DNA from 3 places in the Paenibacillus sp. P4_A7 genome. Region 1 is predicted to be linked to each of the others. Evidence: predicted binding sites of a transcription regulator. Region 1 holds the regulator's gene; each other region holds the start of a gene.

Region 1 (9,128 bases):
AACGCGTAATATCACTAATTCTCAATGTAAGCTCCCTTCCGCAAGCTTTGGTTCGGAAGCTGCTTCCTGCTCCGTAACTAGAAAGCCATCACGCAATGTAATGATTTTCTGAGTCTGGATGGCTACCTCTCGCTCATGCGTAACAATAATAAAAGTCGTCTTCATTGTCTGGTTCAAATGTTTCAATATCGCTATAATTTCTTCCTCGGTCTTCGTATCCAAGTTTCCAGTTGGTTCATCCGCGAATATGACAGAAGGCTCTGTTATAAGTGAACGTGCTATACTGACACGCTGCTGCTGACCACCTGAGAGCTGGGACGGGAACAATTCTGCCTTCTCTGGAATACCGACCTGCTTCAATAAATCGAGCGCTTTTTGTTTGCGAACAGATGGATGAATGGACTGAAACACAAGCGGAAGCTCAACATTTTCTCGTACGGTAAGATGAGCAACCAATTCATACGCTTGAAAAATAAACCCAATATGCTTGCGCCTAAATTCAGCTAACTGGTTCTCATTCATCGATACAATATTATGATCCGCAATATAAATACTACCTTCTGTCGGCTTCATCAAGCCTGCCATTAAATTCAGTAAGGTGGACTTGCCTGAGCCAGAGCTCCCTAGCAAAGCGATCATCTCTCCCTTACCCACAGTAAAGCTGATCTGCTGGAGTACAGGCGTCGTTTCATTCCCCGTTTGAAAAGAATGGGATAAGCCTTCAACACGTAACATATAGGGTTCTCCTTCTACAAAAAATGACAATCTAATCTATTTTAATATAAATGCTAGTTATAACCAACTCTTCGAGCCTATTTCATACTCTATAAATAACCTCCGTTCAATAACGTCCCTATTAATAGACGATATGAAAGTGATCTTCCCCTTCACTTCAAACAAAAAAACTTTCCGAACTTGCAGAAGTCACTCATTCTGCAAGTTCGGAAAGCTTATCGATTAGATTTGTTCCTATTATTATGTAAAAAGAGTAAAGGATTAATTGGGAATAATGAGCTTCTGACCAGGCTTGATATCTGCATTTTGCAGTTTATTACGATCCTTAATTAAGTAGATAATATATCTAGTATCTTCACTGCCATCGTTAAAGCGTTTAGCTATTCCCCAAAGTGTGTCTCCTGCATTCACAGTCACCAGTTGTTCACCCATCGAAACAGCTGAAATCTCATTCCCCGATGCGTTTGTACCCATAAGCAAAAAGCTAGTAAACAGTAGAACGAATAACGCGATACTTACTACTATCTTCACGACATGCCGTTGCATAACTGTCAGCAAACGACGCCTCATTGTGGTTAGGTTACTCTCTTGTTGTGTGTGTATTGTTCTGTAAAAACTTGGACTTGTTATCATTATCAGCACCCCAAACGTTTGTTCTGTTTTTAGAATACACGAACAAATGTTTGTAGTCAACAAAAAAATACGAACTTCTGTACTTAAGAACTTATGTTTGTACGAACTCCGGTTCTGTGTTATAATTTCCTACAACAAACCTACTATTGGAGTGATCGCAGTGTCGAAGATTTCCAACCGACAACATTCGATTCTTGAATTTATTAAGAATGAAGTTCGGGAGAAAGGCTACCCGCCGTCCGTCCGAGAAATCGGAGAAGCTGTTGGATTATTATCCAGCTCAACCGTCCATGGACATTTGGACAGGTTGGAGAAGAAAGGGCTTATTCGTCGAGATCCGACTAAGCCTCGTGCTATTGAAATTTTAGACAATGAAGGTGTAGATGGAATTATCCCTCTCGCAGTATCCAAAGTACCGATTGTCGGTAAAGTAACAGCTGGTATACCGATTACAGCAACTGAAAATATCGAGGAGTACTTCCCTCTTCCATCGCATTTCGTAGGCGATAGCAGCGTTTTTATATTGAGCGTAATGGGAGAGAGTATGATCGAGGCTGGCATTCACAACGGAGATTATGTTATCGTTCGTCAACAACCGACCGCTAATAACGGAGATATCGTTGTTGCTATGAATGAAGATGATGAAGCGACTGTCAAAACCTTCTACAAAGAGAAAGATCACTTTCGTTTACAACCAGAAAATTCCTCCATGGAGCCTATTCGACTCCAGAACGTAACGATTTTAGGCAAAGTCATTGGACTATTCCGTGATTTTCATTAATTAGCTATTTAGATCAAATGTACATAATGAAAAGACTGAATCCTTGCGCTAGCAAACAGGATTTAGTCTTTTTTTATAATGATTTTCTATTCTGCCCTATTCCTTCGAACGATCCCATCCTTCAATCACTCGAATAAAATGATTGCCCACATCTCTCTCGATATACTTGTCATCTATTAAATGTTCAAGCAGCACCTCTATTTCTTTACTTGACCATCCGGTTAACCGACAAACAATTGTAAAGTCATTTTTAGCCCACTCCATTTGATTTAAATTCCATAGTATTCGCAACAACTTTCGCTCTCGATCTCGAAGCATATATATTCAACTCCATTCACATCAACCTTAAGATAAAATTTTCACGCCAATAGGAACACTTGTTCTTATTATTTCAAAAAATCGTTCTTATTGCAAGTCCATATATATTCTCTGCTTTGTTATCCCTATGCTATTGTCAGTGTTTATATATCTATGTAACAACAATCCAATCACTAGAAGGAACACCTGCATAAATTACAATGTACTCAATAAAAAGGAGGTGGAATGAAAAATGTCTAGTGTAGGTGGAGCTTTTACAAACACTGGTACTATTCTGGTGCTATTTATTTTATTGGTCATTATYGCTTGTAGCTGTGGCGTCTTTGGCGGAGGCTACTAATTAATCATTCAAGATATATCGTCCATTAGTCCAAGACGTAAAATTTTGATTACAAACACAAAAAAGGCCCATCCAATGGGTCTGTTTTGTGTTTGTAGTATTAGAACATATGATTAGTATTATGGGTAGTCATTATTTACTAACTACTCCATATATGGATAATATCGTTACTTTTTCCGATTTAGAACGTATTAACATCACAATCAAGATGTGAGGTGATTATGTGGAATATTTCAGTTTATTTGGAATCATCTATCCTTTTATCGCATTATTTCTGTTCATCCTGCATATCGTTTCATGCATATGGGCTTACCGTGATGCATTAAGTAAAGGGCGAAGTCAAGAATTCGCGATTATTGTTTTATTAGCTATCTTGTTCTTCCCTATTTTAGGAATAATCATTTATGTAGTCATCCGCAATGATGGCAGCTCATCATCAGGCAGATATTAAATAATGAGTTCCACTTTTTCTAAAGGGGATTCATCCAATCTAGTCAAATGTCTCTACTGAACAAACACCCAAACATGAAGCTTAAACTGTGCATATCTTATCATGTACAAAGAGAAGAAAGAGGTGAATCTTAAATGGGTGGATATGTTGGCGGTGCAAATAACAACATCGGATTTATTCTGGTACTATTCATTTTATTGGTTATTATCGCATGTAGTTGTGGATTTGGCGGCTGGGGCGGCGGTTACTAAGCATTAGTAATCAAGCATCTTAAGGTGACTTCCATGAATTCAGACTACTATATAAATTGAATACAATTCAAAAAGACCCATAATGTGGGTCTTTTTGTCTGTTTACAGCCTAATATTAACCAACACATACATTTCTGGTTGACTATGCATCTACTCTAGCACATTCTGATTTATTCGAATTTATCTCAAATACTTCATATCTACTTACCAAAAGCCCTATCAAATGTAGCATAACTGAATATGCTAATGAGTGAACTAGAATAGGAGGTTTGGTGATGAAAAAAAAAACAGAAGGTTTGAGTGCCGATGACTTAGCATTAATAGCTGCGGTTTTAGTGATAATAACCGATGCAGTAGCTTTGTTGTCGCTGCTTAAGGCGAGAAAAGAAAAGAAATAAAAACTTTGATTTCTTAGGAATTCTCTCAATCTAAGATACTTAGACTATTATGGCACTTCAGTACATTTAAATAGATGTTAGTGATGCTTTGTCAAGCTACAGCAGGATTATAGAAAAGCAAAATAAAGGCTGCCCCCATTGTACAAGCCTAACAATAAGCTATCTCAAATTAGGAACAAGAGTAAAATTAAGATCCACACAAAAAATCCCTTAACGCTCTAAGCGCTAAGGGATTCCTTATTTTTTTAATAAAGAGTTAAATACTGATCGCGTTCCCACTGGTGAACTTGTGTACGGTACATATCCCACTCGATTTCTTTCAATTCGTAGAAATGAGCAAGAGCATGATCGCCAAGCGCTTCACAAACGATGTCGCTTCTCAGCATTTCATCTAGCGCTTCTTTCAAGTCAACTGGCAAGCTTGGAATACCAGAATCCAATCGCTCTTCTTCTGTCATAATATAAATATTGCGGTCCGTTGGATCCGGCAACTGAACTTGATTTTTAATTCCATCTAGGCCTGCTTTTAGCATAACTGCTAGAGCAAGGTATGGGTTAGCTGCTGGATCCGGGTTACGAACCTCAACGCGTGTACTAAGCCCACGAGAAGCTGGAATACGAATCATCGGCGAGCGGTTGCTTGCTGACCAAGCTACATAGCAAGGTGCTTCATATCCTGGTACAAGACGTTTGTATGAGTTGACTGTTGGGTTAGTAACCGCCGCCATAGCACGAGCATGCAATAAGATTCCCGCCATGTAGTAACGTGCTGTCGCACTTAAACCTAGCTTGTCCTTCTCATCGTAGAACATATTTGTGTTGCCTTGGAATAAGGATTGATGACAGTGCATACCTGAACCATTCACACCAAACAAAGGTTTAGGCATAAATGATGCGTGCAAGCCATGCTCACGAGCGATCGTTTTTACAACAAGCTTGAAAGTCTGGATTTGGTCTGCAGCCTTAATAGCATCCGCATATTTGAAGTCGATTTCATGTTGTCCTGGTGCAACCTCATGATGTGACGCTTCAATCTCGAAACCCATTTCTTCAAGAGTTAGTACGATTTCGCGGCGACAGTTCTCACCCATATCCATTGGCGCTAAGTCAAAGTAACCGCCTTGGTCGTTAAGCTCTGTAGTAGGTTCGCCATTAGCATCCGTCTTGAACAAGAAAAATTCCGGTTCAGGACCCACATTCATAGCGGTGTATCCCATTTCCTCAGCTTCTTTAAGCGCACGCTTCAAAATACCACGTGGGTCTCCAGCGAACGGTGTACCGTCAGGCATATAAATATCGCAAATTAAACGGGCAACTCTGTCTTGTGCTACCCAAGGGAACACTACCCATGTATCCAAGTCAGGATATAAGTACATATCGGATTCTTCAATCCGTACATAACCTTCGATAGAAGATCCATCAAACATCATCTTGTTATCAAGTGCCTTCTCTAGCTGACTGACAGGTATTTCAACGTTTTTAATAGTTCCAAGCAAATCAGTAAACTGCAAACGAATAAATCGTACATTTTGTTCTTGTGTAATACGTCTGATATCTTCTTTGGTGTAACCCACAGAATCATCTCCTTTGATTGTAAAACGATTGTGAAAATAGGCTCTATTATCGCTTATTTAAGAAACGAGTTAATTGACCTTGAATAAGCGAGGCTTGTCCTGGTCTTTTCTCTAACAGTTGTTGCTTAAGCAATCTGTGCAATTGTTGATCAGAAAGCTCCTTGCGCTTCACTTCAGACTGCTCACTGACGATTGTCGCATCATCTGATTCCTTAGATACAGGATTCATTACTTGTTTAATACCGGCGATATTAACGCCTTTCTCAATTAGCGATTTAATTTCCAATAGTCGCTCCACGTCATTAAACGAAAATAAGCGTTGATTTCCTGCAGTACGTGCCGGAATAATCAATTCATGCTGCTCGTAGTAGCGGATTTGGCGGGCTGTTAAATCCGTAAGCTTCATAACGATTCCAATTGGGAATAATGCCATATTTCTGCGAATATCATCAGCCATGTCGCATCAACCTTCCAGTTGCTCTAATATATGTTCATTCTAACGTTGCGCCTCAAATGTGTCAAGTTATGTTAGGTTTGATCACAATTAATCCATTGTCCACAAGCTGATTCAACGCAGTCAAAACGCCATATTTTGCATGAGCATAGGTTAGGCCGCCTTGCATATAAGCTATGTAAGGCTCGCGAATCGGAGCATCTGCTGATAGTTCTAAACTTCCGCCTTGAATGAATGTACCCGCAGCCATTATAACCGCATTCTCATATCCAGGCATATCCCATGGCTCAGGCACAACATAGGCATCAATTGCAGCAGCCTTCTGAATGCCTTGCACAAATGCAATTAGATGTTCAGCTTGTCCAAATCTCACCGCTTGTATCAGATCTGTGCGCGGCTCATTCCAACGTGGTTTCGTCTCAAATCCCAGTTCCTCGAACATGCAAGCTGCAAGAATACTACCCTTAATGGCTTGACCAACCATATGCGGTGCCAGAAACAACCCTTGAAACATGGATCGAAGCGTTCCGAGCATTGCTCCTACCTCGCCGCCAATTCCTGGTGCAGTTAACCGATAAGCCGCTGCTTGTACAGCCGCTGCAGTACCCGCTATATAGCCTCCCGTTTCAGCCAAACCGCCGCCTGGGTTCTTTATAAGAGACCCTGCCATTATATCTACACCTACCTGAGTGGGCTCCAGCAGCTCTGTGAACTCCCCGTAGCAGTTGTCTACAAAAACAAGCACATCCGATTTTAAGGCTTTAACTCGGCTTACGATTTCTGAGATTTCCGCAACAGTAAATGATGCGCGCCAATCATAGCCGCGCGAGCGTTGAATACCAATCACCTTAGTCTTAGCAGTTATAGATTGCTTAATCCTGTCCCAATCCAGACTGCCATCTGGAAGCAGATCTACCTCACCATACTTAACTCCCCAGTCTTGAAGCGAGCCTTTACCATCCCCAGGCTTTCCTATAACCTTGTGCAGTGTATCGTATGGTTTACCCGTAACATACAAAAGTTCGTCCCCTGGGCGAAGTACGCCAAACAGGGCACAACTGATCGTGTGTGTTCCGGAAACGAAGTGAGGCCTAACGATAGCCGCCTCAGCCCCCATTACATCCGCATAGACTAGATCAAGAACTTCACGACCGCGATCATTATAGCCATAGCCTGTCGAGCCTGCAAAATGAAAATCGCTCACTTTGTGATGTTGAAATGCCCGAATAACCTTCCACTGATTACGTTCCGCGATTCGATCCACGCTGTGAAAGGAATCAGCTGCACGAAGCTCAGCTTCATCCGCTAGCCTCTCGAGCTGTTCCCATACATTCTGTTTCTCATGTTGCTCATTCATGCCGATATCTTCTCCCTTTATTAACCCAAATCTTCAAATCTTAAACGTTACTCTATAAATTGCTTCAAGCGTTGACCATGCTGCTCATATTGCTGCTTGCTCACATGTACGGTAAGACGCATGGATTCCTCGCTTACCTCTTGACTAACTACTTCTCCGCTCCGATAAGCAAGAGCGATTAGATCACCACGTTCTGCTGGTACGAGAAACGTCAGTGTATCCCCGCTTAGCTTGTCTTGAACCGTTTGACGCAACAGTTCAAGATCATCAGCCTCATAAGCGCTGATGACCAAAGTATCGCCGCCCGTTATCGGCAAATCGGACAATGAGCCGCTCTCTGTGGTGCATAGATCCTTCTTATTAAACACCTTAACCGTTGGCTTATCAGCTGAACCGAGGTCAGCTAAAATTTTCTCAACTACGGCAATTTGTTCGTCGCGCATCGGCGAGCTGCTGTCTATCACATGAAGCACTAGATCCGCTTCATTCACTTCCTCTAATGTTGCTCGAAATGCTGCTACAAGATCATGAGGCAGATTTTGAATAAACCCTACCGTATCAGTTAACACAACTTCACGGCCGTTTGGCAGCTCGAGTGCGCGTGAGGTTGGATCGAGCGTAGCAAATAGCTGATTTTCAACAAGCACATCTGCCTGCGTCATTTCACGCAGCAAGGTCGATTTACCCGCGTTTGTATAACCAACTAATGCGACTTGGATCGCACCTGCTTTTTTACGGCGTTCTCTGTGGAGCTGACGGTGTCGAACTACTTCGTCAAGCAAAGTCTTCAAGTCAAATATGCGATCTCGGATATGCCGACGATCTGTCTCCAGCTTCGACTCACCCGGACCACGCGTTCCAATTCCTCCGCCTAGCCGTGACAGATTTTTACCGTGGCCCGATAGACGAGGCAGCAAGTAGCTGAGCTGGGCAAGCTCTACCTGTATAATGCCTTCACGTGTTTTCGCACGCTGTGCAAAGATGTCTAGAATCAATTGCGTACGATCGATAATTTTCAGATCAAGAGACTCTTCTAAATTACGCACTTGAGCGCCTGATAGCTGTTGGTCAAAAATCGCTGTTGTAGCACTGAGTTCATCTGCCAACGCCTTGACCTCTTGGACCTTCCCCTTACCAATCAACCACTTGGAATCAGCTGATTCTTTATTTTGTGTAAGGGTGGTGAGCACTTCTACACCTGCTGTTTCCGCAAGCTGTATAAGCTCATTCAGAGAATGCTCTGGGTCTCCACCATGTCGCTTTTCGTTAGATGTTACCAGGCTGACTAATATTGCTTTTTCACTAATGTTAGTATTGATATCGAAAGTTTTCTCGCTCATTTCATTCTCCTTCTTTATTCGCAATCTTTAAGACTTCGAATCCCACTTTAAATCCTCTGGCCTAATCGTCATTAGCTCCTGCTTACCAGGAACGGAGTTCGCATATTGCGTTATTAAACGCACAGCTTGAAATCTAATCGCTTTCTCGATTGAATTTCGCACATATCTCGCATTGCTGAATGAGAATAACGTGCTGAGCTTCTCCTGCATCAAATGCTGTCTTAGCTTGAATATGGTTTGAGGCTGCAATATGTAATCTCGTTCCTTTGCCATCAGCTCACTTATTTGAATCAATTGATCCACCGAATAATCTGGAAATTCAATTTGAATCGGAAAACGTGATGGCAAGCCTGGGTTTGTTAGCAAAAAATCATCAATTTCAGCAGGATAGCCAGCCAATATAAGGACAAACTGATTCCGGTAATCCTCCATCGACTTTACAAGCGTATCGATAGCTTCCTTCCCAAAATCCTTTTCGCCGCCTCGTGCAAGGCTA
Region 2 (17,684 bases), on a different contig from region 1:
CATTTTTTAAGCGGATATTCCATCCGCTTTGTTTGCTGTACGCTTTTTTCCTTGCTTGCACAAAAAAACAAACGGCACAGGGCTTTTTCCCGTGCCGTTTCGGATTCCATTTTTATTCCCGGTCTTGTCTTTGAACTTAACTTAATGACATTGCCCAAATGGGACGGCGTTAGCATTACGCTTCTTCAATGACGATTGATTCGATAATTATTTTCTCAGTCGGCGAATTGTTCTTGATCGGTGTTTTAGCGATCGCTTGTACGATATCCATACCGTTCTCCACCTTGCCGAAGATCGAATAATTCGGTTCACGATTTAAATTAACGGCATCTGGACCCGTGCAAATGAAAAACTGACTGCCCCCGGAGTTAGGCTTGCTCGCATTAGCCATCGCCACAATTCCCTCTTCATATTTCATATCTGCATCAAGCTCATCAGGAATGACATATCCAGGTGTTCCTGTTCCATTTCCTTTTGGATCACCGCCAAGAATCATATACGATTCAATGATGCTGTGGAATGTCAACCCATCATAAAAGCCTTCCCGAGCTAGGAAAACGAAATTATTTACCGTTACTGGCGCTTCATCAGAAAATAGCTTTACTGAAAAATCGCCTTTATTCGTATGGAACTCCGCTGTGTACGACTTATTAAGATCGATGCCCATTTCAGGCATCTTGTCCCAGTTCATTGTCTTTACAGGCGCTGCCTCGCCATCATCAGCTGTTGTCCGTATATCGCTCTTTGATCCACAGCCAGCCAAAAGAATGGCAATGGATACAAGAGCGATAAAAAAACGAAACCGCGTATTCCTTTGCATGTTCATTACTCAACCACCTGTTCTACAAGTTTCCTTCACCGGAATTTCCCGTTGAATTATTCTCCATGCCACCGCCTGTACTAGGTATTTCACTAGGTTGCGCACTTCCATTTCCTGGATCAGGAGTAGGTGTCGCTTCTGGAATGTCGGTGCCGTCCCCAGGCTCCGTCGTTCCTTGATCACCGTCCCCCTCTATCGGAGGAGTTGGTTCAACTGGATCAGTTGGAATTGGTTCCATTGGGATATCCGGTTCGGTTATCTCAGTCTCCGGAATTTGTATAGTACTCGGTTGAGATTGACTGCTTTCCACCTTATTCGTTCCATCATACGCAACCACATAATAGGAGTAGGACATTCCTGGGAATGCACTCATATCAACTGTACTTGTTTCAGTAAGTCCATCTACAAATAGTGAGAAATCACTTTCCGAGGCTTCTTTACGATATACCGCATACGTAATATCGCTTCCCTTAAACAGATCCCATGATAGCTGGACCTTCATTTCTTCCGGAACAAATACGGCCTTAAAGTTTGTTATAGCTGCCGGCGGTATATTCTCTTTGATACCTTGCGGTTTCACGAAGCTGGACTTTGGCTCATTTTTCAAAGCTGATTTCATGACCTTCCCGAACAGCGCAGCTGATTGAGAACCGCCAGTTTTCAGAAAATGTTTATCATCTGTAATATCGTAGCCCATCCATACTGCAGCCGTCCATTCCGGTGAGTAACCTACGAACCAAGCGTCTTTAATACCCGAATTTTTATTACTCATTTTTCCGAACTGAGTCGTACCCGTTTTCCCGGCAATAGGACGATTAATAGCCGCCTTCCTACCTGTTCCACCATTTACTACATCTTGCATCATCTCAGTCATATACCAAGCCGTTTCGGCAGACATAAGCTGCTTGGACACTGGAGCTTTATAATCCCAAGTCTTCTCCTTGCCCACAATCTTAACGATTGTATGAGGATCAACTGATTTACCGCCATTCGCAAACACGCTGTAAGCAGTGGCTAATTGTAATGGTGTAGTTCCCTCTGTAAATCCGCCTAGAGCAATTGACAAGTTACGGTCTCCCGGCTCTAGCTCAATGCCAAGCTTAGTTGCAAACTCAAAGCTTTTCTTCAAGCCTACTTCATTCAGCATCCATACAGCTGCAAGGTTGCGTGAATCCTTCAAAGCTTGATTCATCGTAACGGATTGGGCTCCCCATCTATCCGTAGGACAGTAATTAGAGAAGCATTTCTTGTCATTTGCGAGCACTGTCCATGGGTAGTACTTACCCGTTTCAAGTGCAGGACCATAAGACATAATCGGCTTGATCGCTGAACCAGGCTGACGTTTTACCTCTACACGATTATGGCTAATGCCTTTCTTAACATAATCACGACCGCCAGACATTGCTTGTATCGCACCGTCACGGTGATCCATAATAATCATCGCACCCTCTACCTGACGCTTCGGGTCTTTGCTTTCTTCAAAGTTATTATCATTATTAAACTCGGTATCGACTGCCTTCTGAGCATCCTGATTGAGCGTCGTATAAATTTTATATCCGCCAATCCGCAATTCTTCCTCAGATTTACCCGTCACCTCAATTGCCTCTTCAATTACATAATCAACAAATGCCGGATAGAGATCTGTTTTATTTTGTTCGTGTTTAGTAGGCAACTCGTACACAACAGCCTTGGCTTCTTCCATTTCAGCTGCTGTAATTTTTCCTTGATCGTACATTAGTTTAAGTACGACTGCACGGCGACTCATCGAATCCTCCGGGTTTTTGATCGGATTATAGCGATTCGGCGCCTTCGGCATGCCTGCTAGCGTTGCGCTTTGCCACAACTCCAAATCTACAAGCTCTTTATCAAAATAGAATTTAGCAGCATTCTTCACACCATATACACCTTTACCAAAGTAAATACGGTTTAGATACGTTGCTAAAATTTCTTCCTTAGACATCTGATGCTCAAGCGCGACAGCAATTGAAGCTTCAGTTGCCTTTCGGAAGAATGTCTTATCGGCAGTTAGAAACACGTTTTTGGCTAACTGCTGTGTAATCGTACTTCCGCCCTCAACCGCGCTTCGCGCGATAACATCCTTCACAATAGCTCGTCCAATAGAGAAGAAATCAATTCCTGAATGCTCGTAAAAACGCTGATCTTCTGTTGCTACAATCGCATCCAGCATCGATTTTGGGATATCTTTAAATTCCGCGAGTTCACGATTATCATGCAAATTATAGAGTCTCGAGATTTCTACTTCGTTCGCATCATAAATGATCGACGTTTCTCCTAGATCCAGCTTACCCCCGTGTTCCTCCAGCAATCGCTCACCATTCAATATAATAAAAAGGTAACCGATTATTCCACACACAATTGCGATAACCGCGGTAAAAAATATACCATAAAACCACTTGCGTCCTGATATCCTTTTTTTCTTTTTTGTCTTCGTTTTTGTTTTCGTTGCAGTCTTATTACTTGGTCGTTCAGCCATAGCCGACTCCCCTCCTGTTGTTCCAGTATCCGTATACTCTATTTTTGCCATGAAATGAAAAGAACAACCCGGCATGGAGCGGGTTGTTCTTGCCTGCCGCTATCTAGTTAAACGTAGCACGGTAAGAGAAAGTTTCACTTACCAGTATTCACGTATTCACCTAAGCATCTGATCCGCTAAGCTCATGGTGCATAAGCGACACATTGCGCTGCGGAGTATACGTAGAAATCGCGTGTTTATAGACCATCTGTTGACGGCCTTCACTGTCAATAATGATTGTGTAATTGTCAAAAGCTTTAATAACGCCCCGAATTTGAAATCCGTTCATCAAAAAAACCGTAACAGGTATGCTGTCTTTACGCAGCTGGTTAAGAAACGTATCTTGAATATTAATTGATTTGTTCATTGGACGTTACCCCCGTCTTAAAAAGATTGATTAGAAGTATATTCAAGATTGACTTGAAACTTTCCTGCTATTGTATCATGAATCAGCAGTAAATTGTTGTGAAAATTTTCATCCATGTCGATCCAATGAATATCTTTCATATGTCTAAACCATGATAATTGCCGCTTTGCGAATCTTCGAGTATCTCGCTTCAGTCGTTCTACGGCAGCTTCCAAAGAACAGTTTCCTTGCAAATAATCCGCTATCTCCTTGTAACCAAGTCCTTGCATCGCAACTGCCTGCGGAGGCAGATCCCGCTCCAGCAATTGTCTAACCTCGTCCACCAAGCCCTGCTCCATCATTAAATCTATCCGCTGCTCTATTCTACGATACAACTTTACACGGTCCATAGTCAAACCGATTATGCAAAGCTCGTAAGGAGACTCTTTCTTTTGACCTTCCTGCTGCTCCGTAAAAGTCTGTCCCGTCATATGATAAACCTCTAAAGCGCGGATAACGCGGCGAAGGTCGTTAGGGTGCAGCCGCTCTGCAGCCTGAGGATCAGTTTCCGCTAGCTTGAGGTGCAGAGCTTCTGGCCCATTTTCCAAGGCGAACTGTTCCTGCTCCTGCCGGAAAGCTTCATCTGAGCCGTTAGACGCAAATTGATATTGATAACAGACCGATTCGACATATAGACCGGTTCCACCTACGATGAAAGGCAGCTTACCGCGTTCAGCAATTTGCTCAATTGTACGGATCGCCTCTGCTTGAAAATCTGCTGCTGAGAAGGACTCATCAGGATCACAAATATCAATAAGATGATGAGGAATTCCTTCTTGCTCTTCATGGCTGATTTTGGCTGTACCGATATCCATACCGCGATAGACCTGCATCGAGTCACCTGATATTATCTCAGCGTTCCATGCTTTTGCAAGATCAAGGCTCATTCTAGTTTTGCCTACCGCAGTCGGTCCAATCAGCACAAGAAGAGGCTGTTTGCGTACAGCAGCAGGTTCTGTTTCTAGCTGTTCTTTATCTATAAATTCATTCAAATCTCTATCACTCCATATGCAATTTTGGACGTATTTACATGCCGTCGCTCGAAGCCGAGCCTGCCAAACTCTTCGCTTGCTTGATGCTCCTTAAGTACTACTGTTTTACGCGCAACCCTCACTGCCTGCTCGATGACCTCGGGCGTCAATGCGTTCATATTTGCAATGGATCGAAGCGGCTCCATCGAGCTCGATTCATTAATAGGCCTGCGAAACATTGGGTCGAAATACACGATGTCGACACTGCTATCTGACAATGTCTTCAAATAGTCCAGATGATTAACGTTGCGCATAACGATACGCCGCATTGCGGCATTTACATCTTCCAAGCCTGTATCGTAGCTTGCCAACCCTTCACGAACAAGTGCGCAAAGGACAGGCTCACTTTCCACTGCTACAACACTGCCACTCTCGCCTGCTGCATATGCAAATACAAGAGAATCAGAAGCAAGACCAGCCGTACAGTCCAAGACACTATCCCCTTCTCGGCAGTCGGATAACTGTATGAGCGGGTCTGATTCACCTTTACGCAGTCGTTTTACACGTACGAAGGCCATGCTTGGATGGAAATATAACGGTGTTTCCGATTGTTCATCATAATAGCGAACCTCTTGCTCAGTGACTACCATTAATCGCTCATCCGTGCTGAGCGTTATAAGCTTACGGACCGTCAAGTTTCCTCGTGCAACTAATTTAGCCGAGAGCTCCACCGCTAACCGCGCTGCTTGATCCATCGCGTTACGGGATGGCTTAGCTGTAGTTGTCACAATCACGACATCACCCGCTTAAACATTTTTTCCAGCTGATAGGTAGAAAGATGGACGATAATAGGTCGGCCGTGAGGGCAAGTATACGGCTGTTCACATCTCGAAAGTCTTGCTAGCAATGAATCGCCCTCTTCACGATTCATCCGGTCATTTGCTTTGATTGACGCTTTGCAAGAGCACATGATGGCCGCTTTCTCGCGCAGCTTCGCGATGTCAATGGACTTGCGCTCTGAAATAATCAGCTCGGCCATTTCTTCAAGTATGGCCTGTTCATCTCCCGCAGGCATCCATTCTGGATACGAACGAACAAGAAAGGTTTGTGCGCCAAACGGTTCAATCTCAACTCCAGCTTGTGCAAATAGTGGCATCAAACCTCGGAGCTGCTCCGCTTCTCCTGATGTAAATTCCATCGTAAACGGTACTAAAAGCTGTTGACTCGCATCTTCTGGATTGCCAAATTTACGAAAATAATATTCGTAATTAATTCTTTCATGTGCCGCATGTTGATCAATAAGATACAGTCCATCCTCGGCTTGCGCCACGATGTAGGTGCCATGATGCTGTCCGATCCAGTGAAGCTCTGGAAATGCCGGCTCATCGGAGTTCGCTTGCTGCGTTACTGCTTGGCTATCCTGTAGCTCAGCTTTATCAGTTGAAGCTGATGAAGAGTCTGTTGATGCAGTTGAAGCAAATGGCAAGTCAGATGATGCTGTTGTAGATGATTCAGAGCCTGTTGATGCCAATGAAGCAAATGACAAGTCTGTCACTGTAGAAGCTTGCTCCCAAGCTGCAGCCTGCTCGCGCACTGTTACGTTCTGTTCATTTGAAGCCACAGGCGTTGCATACAGTCTTTCCGTCGCATCACGAGGGATATACTCTCGCGAAGTTTGAGGCATGCTTGATGGTGCTGAACCAGTTGTTCGATTCGGCACGAATGGTTTAAACGATTCCGACTGCGGTTCGAGGCGATGAAAGGATATTGCGTCCTGCACAAACAGCGGCTTCGAGCGATCCTGTCTCGTGCTTGATTCAGGACCTGGTATATGGCGCTGACGACCCAGAACGCTTTTGACAGCCTCTTCTACTAATGCACGAAGCTCTGGTTCCTTACTGAATCGCACCTCCATCTTAGAGGGGTGGACGTTAACATCAAGCAGGCTGGGATGCATACCTATTTCTAGAACAGCTAGCGGAAAGCGATTGATCGGCAGCAGCGTATGAAAAGCTTGAAGCAATGCTTGATTAATGGCATGACTGCGAATGTACCGTCCGTTAACGATAGCTGTTATTCCATTGCGGTTCGCACGCGTAAGCTCTGGCTTCGATACATAGCCGCGAAGCTCGTAATCCGCATTTTCCGCTTCTACGGGCAGCATCGCTTTTGCTGTACTCGAGCCATATACAGCAGCAATTACTTGGAGCCTGTCTCCAGTGCCAAGTGTCCGCAGCAAAACATTTCCATTGTGCTTAAAAGTAAAAGCGACACCGGGGTGCGCTAGCGCGATTCGGTAAATATAGTCGGATATATGGCCTAGCTCTGTTTGAATAGCTTTCATATATTTAAGACGAGCAGGCGTATTATAGAATAGATCACGAACGGTAATATCGGTTCCTTGCGGCGAATTAGCTGGTTCATCTGTCGTAATCGCACCGCCCTCAATGACGATCCGCCTTGCAAGACCGGTTGTTGTGTCCGAAGAAATACAGGTCAACCTAGAAACTGCCGCGATACTCGGAAGCGCCTCGCCACGAAAGCCTAGACTAGCTATTTTGAAAAGATCACTGCTCGTAGAAATCTTGCTCGTCGCGTGGCGCTGAAACGCCGTAACGATATCGGATGCTTCAATCCCGAAGCCGTTATCGACGACTCGAATAAGCGTCAAGCCGCCTTCTTCAATCGTTATATCTACTGTCGTGCTGCCTGCATCGACAGCATTTTCTACAAGCTCCTTCACAACAGCAGCCGGTCGTTCTACTACTTCGCCTGCCGCAATTTGGTTGGCGAGCTGTTCATCTAAAACCTTTATTTTTCCCATACGTTACGACTCCCCCTCTCGCTTCTACTATTCGTTCAGCTTGCCTTTCATATCATTCAGCCATTGCATCGCTTGCATCGGAGTCAAATTAAACAAGTCAAGCTTGCGAAGCTGCTCCGCGAGTTGTTCCGCCTTCGGACTCGCTTTCCTCTTAACAGGCTCCAATTCCTTTGCAGCAGCAGGCTCGTCAAAGATGGAAAGCTGTACGATACCGTAATTCCCTGCAGTTTCCTTTGCTATATTTTCAGGAGCAGGATTATTGGATGAGTTAGGCAACGAAGTAGGTGTTGCATTCGATTCTATAAAAGCTGGTGTATTCAAACTAGATGACGAAATATTTTCAAGGTTAGGCTTTCTTTTATCCACTGTACTTGACGGCTGGACTGAGTATGGCTCAGCATCTTCAAGAAGCTCATATGCTCGTCCAATAATCGACTGCGGCAAACCTGCTAGCTGAGCGCAATAAATACCATAACTCGTATCCGCTGCACCAGGAATCAGCTTGCGTAAAAATGTAACATTGTCGCCGCTCTCCTCGACCGCCATACGCGCGTTTGTAAGTGCCGGCAATGATCCTTCTAAATGTGCCAGCTCATGAAAGTGGGTGGATACTAAAGCCTTGCAGCCAATATGATGATGTACATATTCAATGACTGCTTGCGCTATAGCCATACCTTCACCAGTCGATGTCCCGCGTCCCAGCTCATCAATGATAACAAGACTGTTCGCGGTCGCTTTTTCCGTCATAATCTGAATATCTTTCATTTCCACCATAAAGGTGCTCTGACCGCCAATTAGATCATCAGCAGCTCCAATTCGGGTGAAAATTCGATCGATAAGCGGAACGACAGCTGATTTTGCCGGTACGAAACATCCGATTTGAGCCATAATGCAGATTAACGCGACTTGACGCATATAGGTGCTTTTCCCAGCCATGTTCGGCCCTGTAATAAGAAGCATCCACTCTTCGTCCTTGCTGAGTGAGGTGCCATTAGCAATAAATGGAGTTCCATCCATCATTGCTTCAACAACCGGATGTTTTCCGTCTTCAATATGCAAATCAAAGCTTTCATTTACGCGAGGCCGTGAGAATCTGCGCTCGGCACTAACCGTTGCCAATGATTGATAAGCGTCAAGCTCCGCAATGACTGCTGCCGCTTGCTGTAGCCTACTTAAATGCAATGCAAGATGGTCACGCAGCTCAATGAATTGCGCATATTCCAAATCAACCATTTTGTCTTCCGCTTCTAGGATAAGACGTTCCTTCTCCTTCAGCTCAGGCGTGACATAACGCTCAGCGTTCGCCAGCGTTTGCTTGCGCTCATATCGGCCTTCCGGAAGCATCGCGATACTTCCTTTTGACACCTCCAAATAATAGCCAAACACCTTGTTGTAGCCGATTTTCAGTGATTTAATGCCGGTTGCTTCACGCTCTTTGCGTTCTAGCTCCGTAAGCCACTTCTTCCCGTTCGTGCTCGCTTCTCGAAGAGTATCCAAGTAGGCATCATGGCCAGCACGAATGAGTCCGCCTTCGCGAATGGTAACTGGCGGCTCATCAACCAGCACTCTCTCGATTAGATCTGCTAAGTCCGAGCAATCATCTACTCCGTCTACGACTTTCTTAAGTACATCCGACCCAGACTGCTCACAAAGCGTCGACAAGCTTGGTATACGCTGCAGTGAGCTGCGCAGTGCCTGAAGGTCACGGCCATTTGCGCTGCCAAATGCTACTCTACCTACTAATCGTTCCAAATCATATATAGGCTGCAGCTCAGCCCGAATATCATCTCGTAAAATAAGATCGCGATAAAGTGTCTCCACAGCATCCAATCGAGATTCTACTGCCTTGCTGCTCAGCAGTGGCTTATCGATCCAGCGGCGAAGCATACGCGCCCCCATAGAAGTTTGTGTACGATCTAGGAGCCATAAGAGCGAACCCTTCTTGCTTCTATCGCGAACCGTCTCCGTCAATTCCAAGTTTCTTCTCGTATAATGATCCAAAATCATAAACTGATTCGGTTCATATGTACTTATTGTCCGTACATGTCCAAGCGAACGCTTCTGCGTCTCATCCAAATAGCCTGTCAAAATACTGACAGCGCGTAGACGAGCCTCTGAAAGCTGCGCCAATTCCTCTGCGCCGTAGTGTTCAGTAAGCTTGTCTGCTGCCATTGGCTCGCGAGCAGTCAGGAGTACTTGTCTGTTCCATACGGCTGTTGCCTGCAGCTTGTCCAACAACTCGGTATCACCAACGATCTCCGCAGGCTGATAGACGTTGATTTCATCGATCAACGCTTCCAAATGATCAGGAAACGATGTGACATACAGCTCGCCAGTGGATAAATCGCATGCTGAAATGCCTAACATGCTGCCTGAACGGACAGCGGCTGTAATGAAATTGTTCGACTTGCCTTCCAGCGACTTGGATTCCATGACCGTACCTGGTGTAATAATTCGCACGATCTCGCGGCGCACAATGCTTTTGGTAGCTGATGGGTCCTCTACCTGCTCGCAAATGGCTACCTTGTAGCCCTTTTCAACAAGTCTGCTTATATAGTTTTCCGCAGAATGATGGGGAACGCCGCACATAGGAATTTTTTCATCGCCACCGCCCCCTCGAGCCGTCAGCGTAATTTCAAGTTCACGGGAAGCATTTATTGCATCTTCAAAAAACATTTCATAAAAATCACCTAATCGAAAAAATAAAAAAGCGTCCTTCGCTTCTTCTTTTATGGCAAGATATTGTTGAATCATCGGCGTATATTCAGACATGAGGTCCTCCTAAAAATTAACGGCCAATCCTTCTAATTATAAAAGAGGCTCGTTCCTATAATAGATAACAGTAGAACTTCATTATACCAAGCGGAACAGGTGTGCGCTACAAGCGTAATCGGCTTTCGCTGTCCTTTTGCTGCCAAAAATGCTCGTCTCGAGGAAATAGGTGAGTACATTTAAGAGTGATAACTTATAAAGATTAATCTATCTGAAAAGACTTCATTAGATTCTGGTTAGGCTTTGAGGAACTTTAGTAAGCTGAAAGGAAGGAAAACTAAGCGGGACGGAATGGATTTTTTAGGTAAAATACGGTTTAGACAAAAAAAGGACCCACATCGCTGTGGGTCTGTCCTAGTTCTATAGATCAACTGTGGGGTTGATGTTTTCATTATAAAAACCGAAGCTTAAACCAGCATTAAAAGAGTATGTCCGTTTCATGAAAAGTCAAGACTAGAATAAGAACGTTTGTTCTGTATATAATGGAACCATCGATAATGTAAAGGTGGGAACGAGCGTGAAAGTGAACAAACTAACTCCAGAAAGCAACCTGATGTGGGATGGCGGCACAATGCTGCAGCCTGAGCACACCGAAGCAATGAAGGAGCATCGTCACAACCACATTCGCCGGCAGCAAATTAAATTGCAGGAGCAGCAACAAAATGGTGTATCGCAAGCACTTGAGTTATCTCTTAAGCACAGAATGCAGATCAAGCTTCGGATGTATCATCCCTATGAAGCACTTGAGGTGATTGGTGTGTTGGACCGCCTCGATCAGAACAATAGTCGGTTTATGGTAGACGGCGAGTGGTTTGAGATTGGGAATATTGAAGGAGCTTGGGTTGGGGAGTGAGTTGTAGTCAATAAGTGTCATGAGAAAATGACGTGTAAGAAATAGCAATTGAAAGGAAAATGCTATGCAACTTTATTTTACACTTGAGAATCATGGTTGGTTGGATATTCATGTTACCGACAACGTCACAGACGATTTTACAAACAAGACAAGCAGCTATTTGATCTCTGCCTCTTATTTGACAGATTAATAAAGGTACTTGTGTTTTTAAGAGCCAGTTAAAGTTAATGGTTTTAGTAAAGAAATTTGAGATTGAGATTAATAAGTTACATAATTTAGACCCGAAATGAAAGCATGGAAAATGTTGGAAAACTCATAAATAGCAATGTTTCAACGATAATAGTCCAAATAATAAAAAGTGTATTTATTTTTGAGTTACAAAGCTAATAAGGCGCTATACGCCATTTCGCGCGGATATCAGTGGATTCATTCCATGTATTTCCACGGAGGGCCGCATCAAATAACGGCTCGATGTAAGGCGCGAGTTCTTTGAAGCTTGCAGTCGCCGCAATGGACGCGGCGATACCATCTAGACAGTCGGCGAGCTCGGTGCGATCGCCGGTGTAATAAGCTTCAACATACCGCTCCTCAAGAGCAGGTATGTAAGTCAAATTGAACGCTTCGCGGGCGCATAAGAGCGCCAATGCGAAGGATGCTTTTGCTGCTGCCGGCGAGACAAGCCAGCTCGGCAGCGTACGATATTCAAACCCGCCATGCGACTGCAGTCGATAGTCCCCGAGTGTTCCATATCGGGGACGTCGAGCTCGCCCAGCGGGGTCCTCGACTAGAGCAAGCGGGAAAGCCGCGTAGCTGTCAAGAAGGCTGAGCAAGCGGCCGGTAAGCGGCGCTCCGCTTAGGTGAATGTGCCCGCCGAGCGCTAGCCCCGGCACGGGCATGGCTCCAGCGGCCCAGCGCAAAGCGGGGTCGCTGATGCGGTCGGCGGCGCGCAGCATTAGCCGCCGGATGTTCGCGGCTAGCGATGCCGGGTCAGCGGCCGGATCGGGCCGCAGCTCGGCGACGGGATAGAGCAGCCGTCGTCCCACAAGCATAGCGTCGGCTCCCGCAGCCCCGCCGACGCCAGCTCCAAAGAAACGTGACGCCGACGCGATCTTACCGCTGGGCGTCACAAGCACAAACTCTGGATCGGCTCCTATAAGAAGCGGCCGCCTCTCCGCACCCTCCGCTCTCACTGCTGCGTACCACGCAGCAAATCGGCGCAGCGCAACCGCCTGCAGCTTCGTGTCCCTCAGCTTCGGCCAAACTGCATGGACGGCTGTTCGCCCGTCCCCGCCTAGCGCGACCTCGGCCTCTCCGATATCGAGGCCTAGCGCGTAGAGTGCTTGCACGGCGGTGCGTACAACACGCCGCAGAACAATATCCTCAGGCCATCGCCCAATGCTCTGCCCAACATCCTCGCTCGCTTGCTGCGCCCCACTCTGGGCTCTCCAAGTACTCATAGGATTACTACCTACACGTCTTTCAACAACTCCCTCCTCAGTACCCAATCTCTCCTGTAAAACACCACTGTTAGATCTCCAATTGCTTCTTGCCTCACTAACCTCTCGATTTATTTCTCTCTCATTGCTTCTCGATTCACTACCCTCCCTGCTCTCTTCGACTCTCCAATTTCTCGATTCACTCCCTGCTCTGCTTCCCCCGAATTCTCTCCCCTGAGCATCAACGCGTTGTATCTCAACTGGCTCCAAGTTCACTACACTTACGCGATATAACCGTTCACTCTCAAGAGTAACTCCACTATGTAAACCAGCACGTTGCCAAATACGCTGTTTCTCCTCGTAAGACATATGCGCTACCTTCGAGCTGCTTGCGTTCAACACCCACACAAGACCAAAACGGTTATCGATCGAACGCGTATCGGACAACGAAATTACAGCATCCCCATCTTTAACAGCAGACCAAGACTGCACATTAAACGATTGGGCTTTTCGGAGATCTGAATCGCGAACTAAGCGCTCCGAATATTCGATCCGTTCCAGTCGGTCATAATTGCCGTACCATATCCACGTCGAAGCCATCGCGCTACCCGCCTTTTTCTAATTTTCTTCAATCAATTTTATCTAATTTCATTCCATCAGTTTTCAATAATTTCAATTCATCAATTTCACATAAATTAATTCAATCAATTTCCTCTAATCTCATCCCATCAATTTCATCACAATTAATTCATTCAATTCCCTCTATTTTCATTCCATCAATTACATACCCAATAATCACTATTCCACTCATCACGCGAATTACATCTAGATGTCACCTCGATTTCACACTCATCCTGCCAATAAGATTCATCTTGCACTAGAAATCCTGATCCATTTCAAAAAATAAGAAAAAAAAAGAGGGCTTTCGCCCTCGAATATACTGCTTCCGCAGCATATGATAACCTGAAAGCAAAGCAGCCCGCTTGCTTAAAGATCATCGTCCAGATCTGGATCCAAATCCTCATAATCGTTATCGCCGAGGCTGAACTCCAAATCCTTGCCATCCAGGTCACCGCAACCGCCTGGTACTACCGCTACACAAACCTTAGTCTCGGCTATTAATTCTACCGAAAACTCACGTTCGACACGTACAACGACTCCTGAGCCATTCGAAGAAATATTCGCTTCGATACAATTAGGCTCCTGAATCACGTCGGCAGAAACTTCCTCAGTAGAAGTCCGATGTTTTGGATCTACATAGGAGAGACTGACGTGCTCAACATAATGTACGGATTCTTTTGCTACGTCTGTTTGCGAGTTTTTGCTGTACGAATACCAAATGTTGATATCGTAAGTACCGATCACCTCAATGCCGTCGCCCGAACGAACCGCTTCATACTGATGATTGATAATCCATGCACCCAGGATACTGGTTGGATGATGAGGCGGCGTTACGGTATGGGTTACAGTGGAAAACTTACGACCTTTTCCGCAGACAGCTTTAGTGATAATTTCTCTGTAATGCAGCTGTTTATCTGCAATAGTCATTGATTTAACCTCCTCCATACAATCATTCATTTAAAGTGTATGCAGGACATAGGCAAATGTTGATTAAGTGGTCCCATATAAATGATTATATTTAATAGCACTGGGATATTAACACTCATTCGCTGCGTCTCCTTACATCTATATGAGGTATATAAGTAATTGATTCGTGCTTAAAAGTGGTTCTGGAATACAAAATCATATATAAAATCACTGCATTAGCTACCATCCAGCTCTTTCAACAAACGTATGGGGTGGAGTGATTAGCATGGATATGATCCAATCAAACAACTGATTTTTTCTTGATCCTATGTTTTGAATGGAATACATACAATCTAATAGGTATCAAAAGACTTTTTAACTGTAAAATGCACGATTAGCTTGGATGAAATACAGTCTAATTCAATTTTCACCGATTTGATGTGGATTTGATTGTATGAAATCCAGTCTAATTCAAATACGACATTAAAAAAGCAGGGCTAGATGATGATAGATAGTAATAATCTTAAATAGTTGTAAATGAAGGGGTGATTCAATGTGAGCGGTATTTTAAATGGATTGTTCGGTAACTACTCAGAGCTTCCAATTCGGGAGCTGGCAAGTCAGTACGGTGCCTACCTCATGTCTGGCGAACAGATACGAACAGGTTTTAGATTAATTCGCGATACCTTTATTGTTTCTGATAGACGTATTATTTTGATCGACCATCAAGGTGTTACCGGTAAAAAGACTAGAGTAGCCTCAATCGACTTGGATTCCATTTATGAAGTGACGATGGAAACAGCTGGAACTGGCTTCGATGATAGTGAGCTAACCATTCATTACATAACTTCGCCCTATTTCAAAAGCAATAACGTAAAAACAGCCTCATATAAATTTGAGTTCGGAAAAAAATTCAATCTCCAGCCATTCTACGTGGCAATGTTAACGATAGCAGATCAGAACCGCAAAAAACTGAATACTTAACATCATCTATTATTGAATAAGTTATTGTAAAAGTTAATCATCAAGATTCTGAAGATCCTACTAGGAACCGTTCATTTCTATCTATCCTAAAGAGCCCAAGACCATTCAAGGTCAGGGGCTTCTTCTTTATTTACATAATGCTCGCACAAAAATATTGCTATCGCTCGCGCCAGCCTTCCGTTAAACGCCGCTCTAAAGTAGCTACCAGCTGATACATGACCGTCGCAACAGCTGCAATAACAATTAAAGTCGATAGCACCAACGTAAAGTTGAACACCTGAAAGCCATAAATGATCAAATAACCGAGTCCGACCTGTGCCACGAGAAACTCCCCAACAATAACACCTATCCACGCCAGCCCTACGTTCACCTTCAACGTAGAAATGATGACCGGAAATGAAGCTGGCAAAATAACCAGTCGAAACAATTGCGAACGAGAGGCTCCGAGCAAGCGAACAACCTTTACATAGCCCGTCTCAATCTCTCGAAATCGATTATATATATTTAAAGTCGTAATGATCACCGTAACCGATAAGGTTATTGCTACAATAGACATAAAACCCGGTCCAAGCCCTACGATAAAAATAGGTCCAAGCGCGACCTTCGGCATACTATTCAAAACGACCAAATAAGGGTCGAATACCCGTGATAAAAATGGAAACCACCAAAGTATTGCGGCAATGGCTGTTCCGAGTAATGTGCCTAACGCAAAGCCTACGATTGTCTCCATGACCGTCATGCCGACATGCGGCCAAATGCTGCCGTCAAAACTCATTTCCCATAATAAACGAAATAGCTTTGATGGGTAGCTGAATAAGAGCGGATCAATCCATTTATTCTGTCCAGCTGCCTCCCAGAGTCCTATAAAAAGGAGCAGGATGACCAGTTGAGTCACGCCTACAGCAGCAGTAACACGGCGCCTCCGCAGCTTAAACCGATTATGCAGCTCCACCATCCAGTCGCGGCGATCCTCTTGAATACCGGTTATAGACGCGATATCTCGGTCATCCGCTTTCGATTGCTTCATCCGCTTATGATCATCCAACGCGTCCTCCCCCTTCATTGTCCTCATCATCAAGCTCCGCCCATAGCCGTTCAAAAATAGGCTGGAAGCTTGGAAGCTTCCGAGCATCCAGTGGCGATGCTTGCCGAATATCCTCCGGCATCTCCAATACACATCGAATATGTCCAGGGTTTCGTCCTAACACAATGACACGATCGCTCATCGCAACCGCTTCTGCTAGATCATGTGTCACAAGTACAGCTGTTTTGCCCAGCCTCTTTAACGTTTGCTGAACCAAATCCTCAAGCTGAAGCTTAATATGCAAATCCAATGCAGAGAAAGGCTCATCCAGCAGCAGTACCTCAGGCTCTGTTGCAAGCGTCCTAGCTAGGGCGACTCGCTGTCTCATCCCACCTGACAGCTCATGCGGATAACGATGGGCTGAGTCAGGAAGACCCAGCTCTGTTAGTAAGTCATCAACAGCTTGAAGCGTCTCAATCGTTCTGCGGCCGCTTATTTCAAGACCTAAAGCAGCATTGTCTCTAATGGTTCGCCATGGAAACAAAAAATCTTGTTGCAGCATATAACCTACTTTGGGCGATGGGCCATTGACACGCTCACCATTCAACAGCACCTGCCCGCTTGTTGGAGGAAATAGACCTGCTAATAAACTAAGCACCGTCGTCTTGCCACAGCCGCTCGGTCCTACTAAGCTGACGAATTCACCACGTGATACGGTCAGCTCAATTTGTTCCACTGCAAGCGAGGCGCCTTTTTCATTTACATAAACATGAGTTAACTTCTGCAGCTCAAGCACCGGTACGTTCATTATGCAAGCACCTCTTTTATTTCACCGCTTTAATCGCTTTTTCGGCATATGTGGTATTCACTAGCTCGCTATGCTCCGTACGTTCCTTCAGCTCACCAGCGGAGGAAATAACATCAAGCAGGTTGTTCCATTCCGCTTCATCAATAATTGGATCTGAGGCGAAGGAGCCTTGCTGCTTGTAACGATCGATTGAGCTAATTAGGATATCACGGTCTACTTTAGGGAAATAGGAGATTACAGCATCCGTTATCGTTGCCGCATCATTTTTGGTAACCCAGAGCTGAGCTTTATAGATAGCATTCGTAAAGGATTGGACGACCTTTTTGTTTTTGTTCATATAGCTCTCTTTCGTCATAAATACGGTGTAAGGCAATTTCCCGCTTTCCGTACCGAAGGATGCTACTACATGACCAGTTCCTTCCTTCTCAAAAATAGATGCCGTTGGCTCAAATAGCTGAACATAATCGCCAGTTCCTGATGCAAATGCAGCAGATATGTTGGCAAAATCAACATTTTGAATGAGCTCCAAATCAGCATGAGGATCAATTCCTTTTTTCTTCAGAGCAAATTCTCCTGCCATCTGAGGCATGCCACCTTTTCGCTGGCCGAGGAACACTTTACCTTTTAATGTATTCCAATCAAAATTGTCATCAGCCTCGCGAGCTACTAGGAATGTCCCATCTGTTTGAGTCAATTGTGCGAAGTTAATAATTGGATCATCCGTAC
Region 3 (6,756 bases), on a different contig from region 1:
GTGAGTGCCGCAATATCTTGAATAGAACGATCCAGCCAGCGAAGTTCATCCTCTGGACGCAGGATGACAGGCATGCGGTCGTGGATTTGGGCTACTAAAGGATTTGGCGTTGTTGTCATGATGGTACAGCTATTTATGGTGGTGCTTCCATCCGGTGAAATCCAAGTTTCGTAAAGACCTGCCATACTAAATAATGCGCGGCTTTTCAGCGCGATTCGCATCGGCTGCTTACCTTGTGATGTCTTCTTCCACTCGTAGAAGCCGTCGGCAGGAATGAGACAGCGCTTGCGGCGAAGCGGTGATTGGAAGGCAGGCTTGCTTGCCGCTGTTTCGGAGCGCGCATTCAGCATGCTCATGCCGAGCTTAGGGTCATCAGCCCAAGGAGGGATAAGCCCCCATTTCAGCTCGCCTAGGCGATTTCTCTGGCCGTCATTTATGATTGCAAGCACCAGCTGGCTGGGAGCAATATTATATTTCGGACGATGGTAGGGGATTGTCGTATCATCAATCCGATATCTGACCATAAGTTCCTCCAGCGTTACTGTAAGCGTGTATCTTCCGCACATCGCAGTTTCTACCTCCGTCTATCGTTTGTCCTTATTATACAACGCGGAGAGGAAGCACGCATCTCGAGACTGGACGGTATGACAGAAGAGAGAGTAGCGGATACTGTTCATTATAGAGATACATTTAAACGTTACATATGGGTGGCTTAAGCTGCACATCGAGGAGCGCTGACGATGGATGAACCAAATAAAAAACGGTCGGATCACCGTACTTTCGTTTACTGGATTAAGCAGCTAATCGAGTTGCCTGGCGCGGCATTTGCATACGCGATTGGCAAATGGAGCGCCATGAAAGCATCGGATCAGATGATTTCCGAAGCGGTTCCACTTCAGCTGTCCTCTGCTTCTGTAGCAAAGCTTGTATCCGCGTGGACGAAGCTGGAGGAAGCGGGGCATCTAGAAGTTGCTGAGGGCTGGAGTAAGCAGGAACAAACGCTTATTGAGCGGATTCAAGCAGAGACAGCTGCTTGCAATCGCAACAATGTAACGAGAACAGAGGCATATCGAGCGGTATATTTTCGCACGCCCGAGCTGCACTGGGCATTGCTGGCACATCTTGTATCCCGCAATGGCGGCTGGAATATGACAGATTTAAAAGGGGAGTGGCTTCCTTGGCTGCTTCGGAAGGATCAGCAGGATGGGGTGTTTCGATTTTTGGAGCAGGCGAATGCGCTTATTTTTCAGGATGCCTATCCTCAGCTGCTGCTGTATGAGTGGAGCTGCCGTGGAGGAAGAAGCTTATTCCACCTGCTTCCTGCCTTGGGTGTTTCCTCTTTTATGACGCCAGTATGGAAGCTGTTTTGGCGGGATCGGGATGCGGTTCCGCTGACGGTTGCGTTAATTGTGAATGAGCAGCATTACATTGAACAGCGAGTTGTGCAGCATCCTTATTTTCAGGAGAAGGTGCTTCAAACGATGTTCTTCGGATTACAGTCGCTGCTGCAGCTAAATGGCGTTATATTTCCATACGGGATCGAACAGAAAAAAGGGACGCTGAAGCTATCGGGTCTTATCTTAGAAAGCTTTGAGCGTCTGGAGGAGCGAATCGAATTCGGTAAGCGGCTGTACGCAATGCTGTTTGGAGTTCCCCGCGTATATGAGGGCGCTCGCAGCTTTGCGGGAGCTGTGAAGCATACGGGTTCAAGGGCGGATTACGCGCTGCATTTGTTCTCTCGTGTGCGACAGCAGCCGCCTCAGAGCGTCTATAAGGAGCGGTTGCTTGGCGAGCGTCTGAAGCCAGGCGCTGAACCGCTTTATAGTCCTGAGCTGGGAGCAGCTTGGAGCGACCAGACGCTAGAGCCGCCTGAGCCAGGTGATTGGTTCCGGTCGGCTAGCGATATGGTGAGCTATTTTCAAAAGCTTCCGCTTCCTAATTCCTTTGAAATAACAAATGAATACGGACTTATGCTGAATAAGATCGAACTTGCGGTGTTAGCCAAGCAGCGCGGAGACTCGACTAAGCTTAGATAGACATAGCGATAGCGGCATAACCATTAGCTGGAGCATACGCTCTTCCATCTCTATTCATCTATTGTTGATCCTTCAATGTCCTTGATCGGATACCACTCACCGTTAATCATGAACCGCTTCTGCAGGGGGTCAATCCGATCAACAATACCATTGACTATCCTCTCTTCAAGGGGGTGGAATAATTGAATGGTTATGATGTGCCGCTGCTTCAGTGAGTCAGTCATTGACCGAGATATATGCTCCCACTCCTGCTCATCAAGCTCCACGCGATGGCGCTGCTTTAAGGAGGCTTCATGTTGATTGATCGCGGCTTTGTGCTCTGGCAGCATCATACGGCTGGATTCCCAGAGGCCGTTTCCTTCAAGCTTCTTTCTCATTTGTAATGTCCCCCAATTTTCTCAGATCGGTGATGGGCTTGCCCGGCGAATGTTATGGAAGCCGCTCTTAAAATAATAGCATCACCGTACTTCAATTTAATGGCATCGGTGGCTCGTTCCAGTGCCGCTGATTTCTCGCGATGCGGATCGAATAAAGAAAGTTGATACTCGTCATCCGTTGAAAACTGCGAAAGACTGACACCAACCTTCCGAACGGGAAGACCGTCCCAGTGCCGCTTTAACAGCTCGATGACAGCGAGATACACCTGATTTGTAACGTTGCTAGGATCGTCCATTTTCATTTGGCGGTTAAAGCCGGTAGGCCGGTCAAAGTCTGCTCCCATACAGCCTACTGATACGACATGCCCCATATATCCTTTGCTGCGGCAGCGCTGGCAGACGAGCTCTGTCAGTTCAAGCAGCACGACCTTAATATCCTCCAGCTTCGCGTAATCACGCGGCAGCGTCATCATATGTCCAATAGCCTTCGGAGCCACCTGATGCGTGCCCGGAGTAACGGGGCTGTCATCTATCCCATTGGCAATACGAGAGTAGAGCTCCGCGTTTATATCGGAGTTTTTGCCGAATTTGCGGCGCATCATCAGCTTTAGCTTCTCTAAAGGCGTTTCCGCCAGCTTGCCGATCGTTTCCATGCCCATCGCGTTAAAATGACGGGTCATTCGGCTGCCGACCATAAACATTTTATTGATGGGCAGCGTCCAAAGCGTCTCGTGAAGCCTATCTTTAGATAGGACGTAAATGCCGGAATCGTTCTTCTTAGCGAAATTGTCACAAGCTGTCTTCGCTAAAATCTTGTTCTCGGCAATGCCGAATCGCGTGTATATGCCTAACTCCGCTTCAACTTGCGCCTGAATGATTCGCGCAAGCTCCTCCGGCGATCCATATAAATGCAGTGAGCCGGTCACATCCAAAAATTGTTCATCAATTGAATAGGGCTCAACTAAATCGGTATACGACTGATAAATACGAGTTATCATCATCGAAACATCAATGTACAGCTGCATCCGGGGCTTAATGACGACTAAATTCGGACACTTAGCGAGTGATTCCCCGAGTCGCTCCGCTGTCGTGATGCCGAAGGACTTGGCGAGTGGACAAGCCGCGAGAATAATGCCGGATCTGCGCTCCGGATCTCCTGCGACTACAATCGGCAATCCGTGATACTCGGGATGGTCGGCCTTCTCCACAGACGCGTAAAAGGATTGGCAATCCGCAAGCATAATGACTTTGTTAAGAGGCATTAGTTTTCACCAGCTCTAACCCATTTTTCGATTGTCATGCTGCTTCCTCCTAATAAGAACGTTTGTTCTTATTATATACGGAACATGTGTTCTTATACCATAGGTTATTTGTGKGTATCATTTACAATAATTAGATAGTGTTCTTCGCTAATGGAATTTGATTGTTTATGTTTTTGAAGATCGCTATGCATACCCCTTCCGCATTATGTAAAAAGTAACCACAAGGGGTGATTGTATGAAAAAATTGACTATTATCATTTCATTGCTAGGCGTTATGATGTTCGCGCAACGAGCCAATGCAGCAGTGGAGAGTGAGATGGATCATTGTCAAAGAGTCGTTCTTACTTTACTAGCACCTGATATACAGGAGCAAATTGAAACCTATTATCAAAGCGAGTTAACGGTATCCCCTACATTCGCACCGTTTCTTGAGAGCTCGGAGCTTGTATATAAATACTACAGCTCCCATATGGAGGTTCAAGTAACCGTAATTCCCTATGTAGGTCCTCACCTCGCTGTAGGTAAGGATATCATCACCTTTCACATAAATAACGATGGAAATACGTCCGTTATCAAATACAAGCATGTGGAAGACTTTGAGCTGCCGCCTAATTATTCAGATATCGTTAAGTAAACATCAAGGCCGATGAGGGGCAAATGATGAAAGCTGGATCAGATGCCTCAACGAATATAGGCTGTCTGTACATATTTCCATCCAAAATACAGCAAAATAGAAGCATCTAGGAAATGAAAGGTGCGGTTATGAACAAACAAAACGCAGGGGCGTTAACGCCATTCAGTCCATCACTATCAGCGAACGTACAAGCTATTCGCAAACGATTCGGCAATAGTGCCGATATCGTTATTCGAATGTTTCGCAGTGATGCGGCTCCTGATCGAGAGCTGGCGATTATTTATATAGGCGGAATAGTCGATTCGGAGACGATCAACGAAAGCGTTATGGAACCATTAATGTCGATGAGGCTGCCCAAGCATGAGTATGTCAATGGCGGCAAGTTGATGGATGCATTGCGCAACTGTGTCGTTTCAATAGGATCGATGCAGGATGTTAGTACATTAGAAGAGGCACTTCAGTATATGACAGACGGCTTATGCGTTATTTTGGCGGACGGAAGCGCAATAGCCTTGACTGCCGATGTCAACGGCGGTGAACAGCGAGGTGTTACAGCTGCACAAACACAGACGGTCATTCGGGGACCTCAGCACGGTTTTGTCGAGAACGTTCGAACCAACATTAGCTTGATTCGTCGATTCATTCGTTCGTCTGACCTTCATGTGCAAATCCACAAAATCGGTAGGCAAACCCATTCGAATGTAGCGGTGCTTTACTTACATGGAACGGTAGATGAGGGCATTCTGAAAGAAGTGTATCGCAGACTGGCGGATATTGATATCGATGGTGTTCTCGAGAGCGGCTACATTGAAGAGTTCATACAAGATGAGACGTTTACGCTTTTTCCGAMCATGTTAAATTCAGAGAGGCCGGATAYGGTGGCAGCATCATTACTTGAGGGACGTGTAGCGATCATGGTTGATGGCAGTCCAATAGCACTTGTTGCACCGACGACTTTTTTTAACTTTTTCTCATCGCCCGAGGATTATTATCAGCGGTTCGATATCGCAACATTCGTTCGCATCATTCGATATGGATCGTATTTCATTTCTATGTTTCTTCCTGCTTTATATATAGCGGTAACGACGTTTCACCAGGAAATGCTTCCAACTACGCTCTTGATTAGCCTTGCGGCTCAACGGGAGGGTATCCCGTTTCCAGGTTTGGTTGAGGCTCTTCTTATGGAAGTAACTTTCGAGGTGCTGCGCGAGGCGGGATTGCGCATGCCGCGTGCGATTGGACCTGCTGTTTCAATTGTAGGGGCTCTTGTGCTCGGTCAATCCGCTGTACAGGCTGGAATCGTCTCGGCGGGGATGGTTATTGTCGTTTCGTTCACTGCCATTTCAAATTTTGTTATGCCGGAATTTAATATGGCTGTTACTTCTCGCATTATCCGCTTCGGTTTCATGCTCATGGCGGGTATTTTCGGTTTTTACGGTATTTTTATTACGGCACTGTTTTTACTGGTCCATCTAACGTCGCTGCGTTCCTTTGGAGTGCCTTATATGTCTCCAATTGCACCTGGCCCGACGAAGGCAGGGATATGGAGAGATGTGTTCGTCCGCCTGCCTTGGTGGGCAATTGTACTGCGGCCGCTTGATTTGAATTTACGTAACCCGAAGCGGCGTCCGAATGGTAAAAAACCACCGGCACAGCGCCATTCAGGCAAGCCGTAGGAAGGAGGAGCGGCTGTGAAAAAATGGAGGTACTTGCTGATTCTGTTCGTTTTCTTGCTGCAAGCTGGCTGTTGGAACCGTGTGGAGCTCAATGAAATTGCAATTGTTTCGGGAACAAGCGTTGATTGGAAGGGGGGGAAATGGGTATTATCGTTCCAAATCGTCATCCCTCAAGCGATTTCAGGTCAGAGCAATGCCGGCAGTTCAGCACCGGTCAATGTATTTTCGACGAATGGGGAGAGCTTTCGAGAAGCTGTAGGCAAGGCGAGCCAAGAAACGTCTCGCCGGCTCTATTTTGCTCACACTCAAATTGTTATTATCGGTGAGGAGGCAGCGCGCAAAGGGATTGCTCCTCTGCTCGACACTTATTTGCGCAACCAAGATTCACGCGAAACGGTAAACGTATTTCTAGCCAAAGGAAGCGGTCGCCGGATGCTTGAGCAGCTTATACCGCTAGAGAAAATACCGGGTGCGGCCATACAGCGTATGATCGCCAATGAAGAAATAAATAGATCTACTTTTCGTCAAATGACGATTCATGACCTATTCTTAGATTTGCTAGGCCCTGTTCAAGCGACCGGTATTCCAGGCTTAATCCTCTCTGGAACAGGTGAGAGCATGGATCGGGCGGATAAACTCACTCATACCAATACGCCGTCTAAGGTTAGATTATTCGAGCTGGGACTAATTAAGGGGGACAAGCTGGTAGGATGGATCTCAAATGATGAAAGTCAAGGGGTTATGTGGCTAGCCAATCATGTGAAGAGAACG

The links. The regulator LexA, encoded in region 1, represses DNA repair genes until DNA is damaged. The targets are predictions, from matches to a motif close to CGAACATATGTTCG.
Region 2: AC1DWN_RS03865 (YolD-like family protein) is a predicted target of LexA. The motif match lies at 10,788-10,801, and genes of this name have one in related genera.
Region 3: AC1DWN_RS23310 (DNA polymerase IV) is a predicted target of LexA. The motif match lies at 3,731-3,744, and genes of this name have one in related genera.

Annotation. Positions count from the first base shown of each region.
Region 1 covers NZ_JBFUHJ010000155.1:1,871-10,998, reverse strand. Annotated here, with positions in the region: partial or broken gene AC1DWN_RS18210 (ABC transporter permease) at 1-25, opposite strand, end outside; gene AC1DWN_RS18205 (ABC transporter ATP-binding protein) at 22-735, opposite strand; gene yneA (cell division suppressor protein YneA) at 997-1,293, opposite strand; gene lexA (transcriptional repressor LexA) at 1,529-2,149, shown strand; gene AC1DWN_RS18190 (hypothetical protein) at 2,246-2,467, opposite strand; gene AC1DWN_RS18185 (hypothetical protein) at 3,031-3,258, shown strand; gene AC1DWN_RS18180 (YjcZ family sporulation protein) at 3,393-3,509, shown strand; gene AC1DWN_RS18175 (hypothetical protein) at 3,785-3,907, shown strand; gene glnA (type I glutamate--ammonia ligase) at 4,153-5,481, opposite strand; gene AC1DWN_RS18165 (MerR family transcriptional regulator) at 5,528-5,938, opposite strand; gene AC1DWN_RS18160 (methionine gamma-lyase family protein) at 6,000-7,292, opposite strand; gene hflX (GTPase HflX) at 7,340-8,632, opposite strand; gene AC1DWN_RS18150 (AAA family ATPase) at 8,660-9,128, opposite strand, start outside.
Region 2 covers NZ_JBFUHJ010000013.1:37,680-55,363, reverse strand. Annotated here, with positions in the region: gene AC1DWN_RS03900 (peptidylprolyl isomerase) at 176-826, opposite strand; gene AC1DWN_RS03895 (transglycosylase domain-containing protein) at 843-3,314, opposite strand; gene hfq (RNA chaperone Hfq) at 3,475-3,720, opposite strand; gene miaA (tRNA (adenosine(37)-N6)-dimethylallyltransferase MiaA) at 3,738-4,751, opposite strand; gene AC1DWN_RS03880 (class I SAM-dependent methyltransferase) at 4,748-5,524, opposite strand; gene mutL (DNA mismatch repair endonuclease MutL) at 5,521-7,554, opposite strand; gene mutS (DNA mismatch repair protein MutS) at 7,582-10,326, opposite strand; gene AC1DWN_RS03865 (YolD-like family protein) at 10,844-11,179, shown strand; gene AC1DWN_RS03860 (hypothetical protein) at 11,244-11,369, shown strand; gene AC1DWN_RS03855 (putative amidoligase domain-containing protein) at 11,563-13,215, opposite strand; gene AC1DWN_RS03850 (outer spore coat protein CotE) at 13,603-14,163, opposite strand; gene AC1DWN_RS03845 (PH domain-containing protein) at 14,698-15,126, shown strand; gene AC1DWN_RS03840 (ABC transporter permease) at 15,284-16,081, opposite strand; gene AC1DWN_RS03835 (ABC transporter ATP-binding protein) at 16,164-16,958, opposite strand; gene AC1DWN_RS03830 (ABC transporter substrate-binding protein) at 16,975-17,684, opposite strand, start outside.
Region 3 covers NZ_JBFUHJ010000272.1:534-7,289, reverse strand. Annotated here, with positions in the region: gene AC1DWN_RS23325 (SOS response-associated peptidase) at 1-566, opposite strand, end outside; gene AC1DWN_RS23320 (DUF2515 domain-containing protein) at 741-2,036, shown strand; gene AC1DWN_RS23315 (YolD-like family protein) at 2,087-2,413, opposite strand; gene AC1DWN_RS23310 (DNA polymerase IV) at 2,410-3,675, opposite strand; gene AC1DWN_RS23305 (DUF3888 domain-containing protein) at 3,911-4,309, shown strand; gene AC1DWN_RS23300 (spore germination protein) at 4,438-5,985, shown strand; gene AC1DWN_RS23295 (Ger(x)C family spore germination protein) at 6,001-6,756, shown strand, end outside.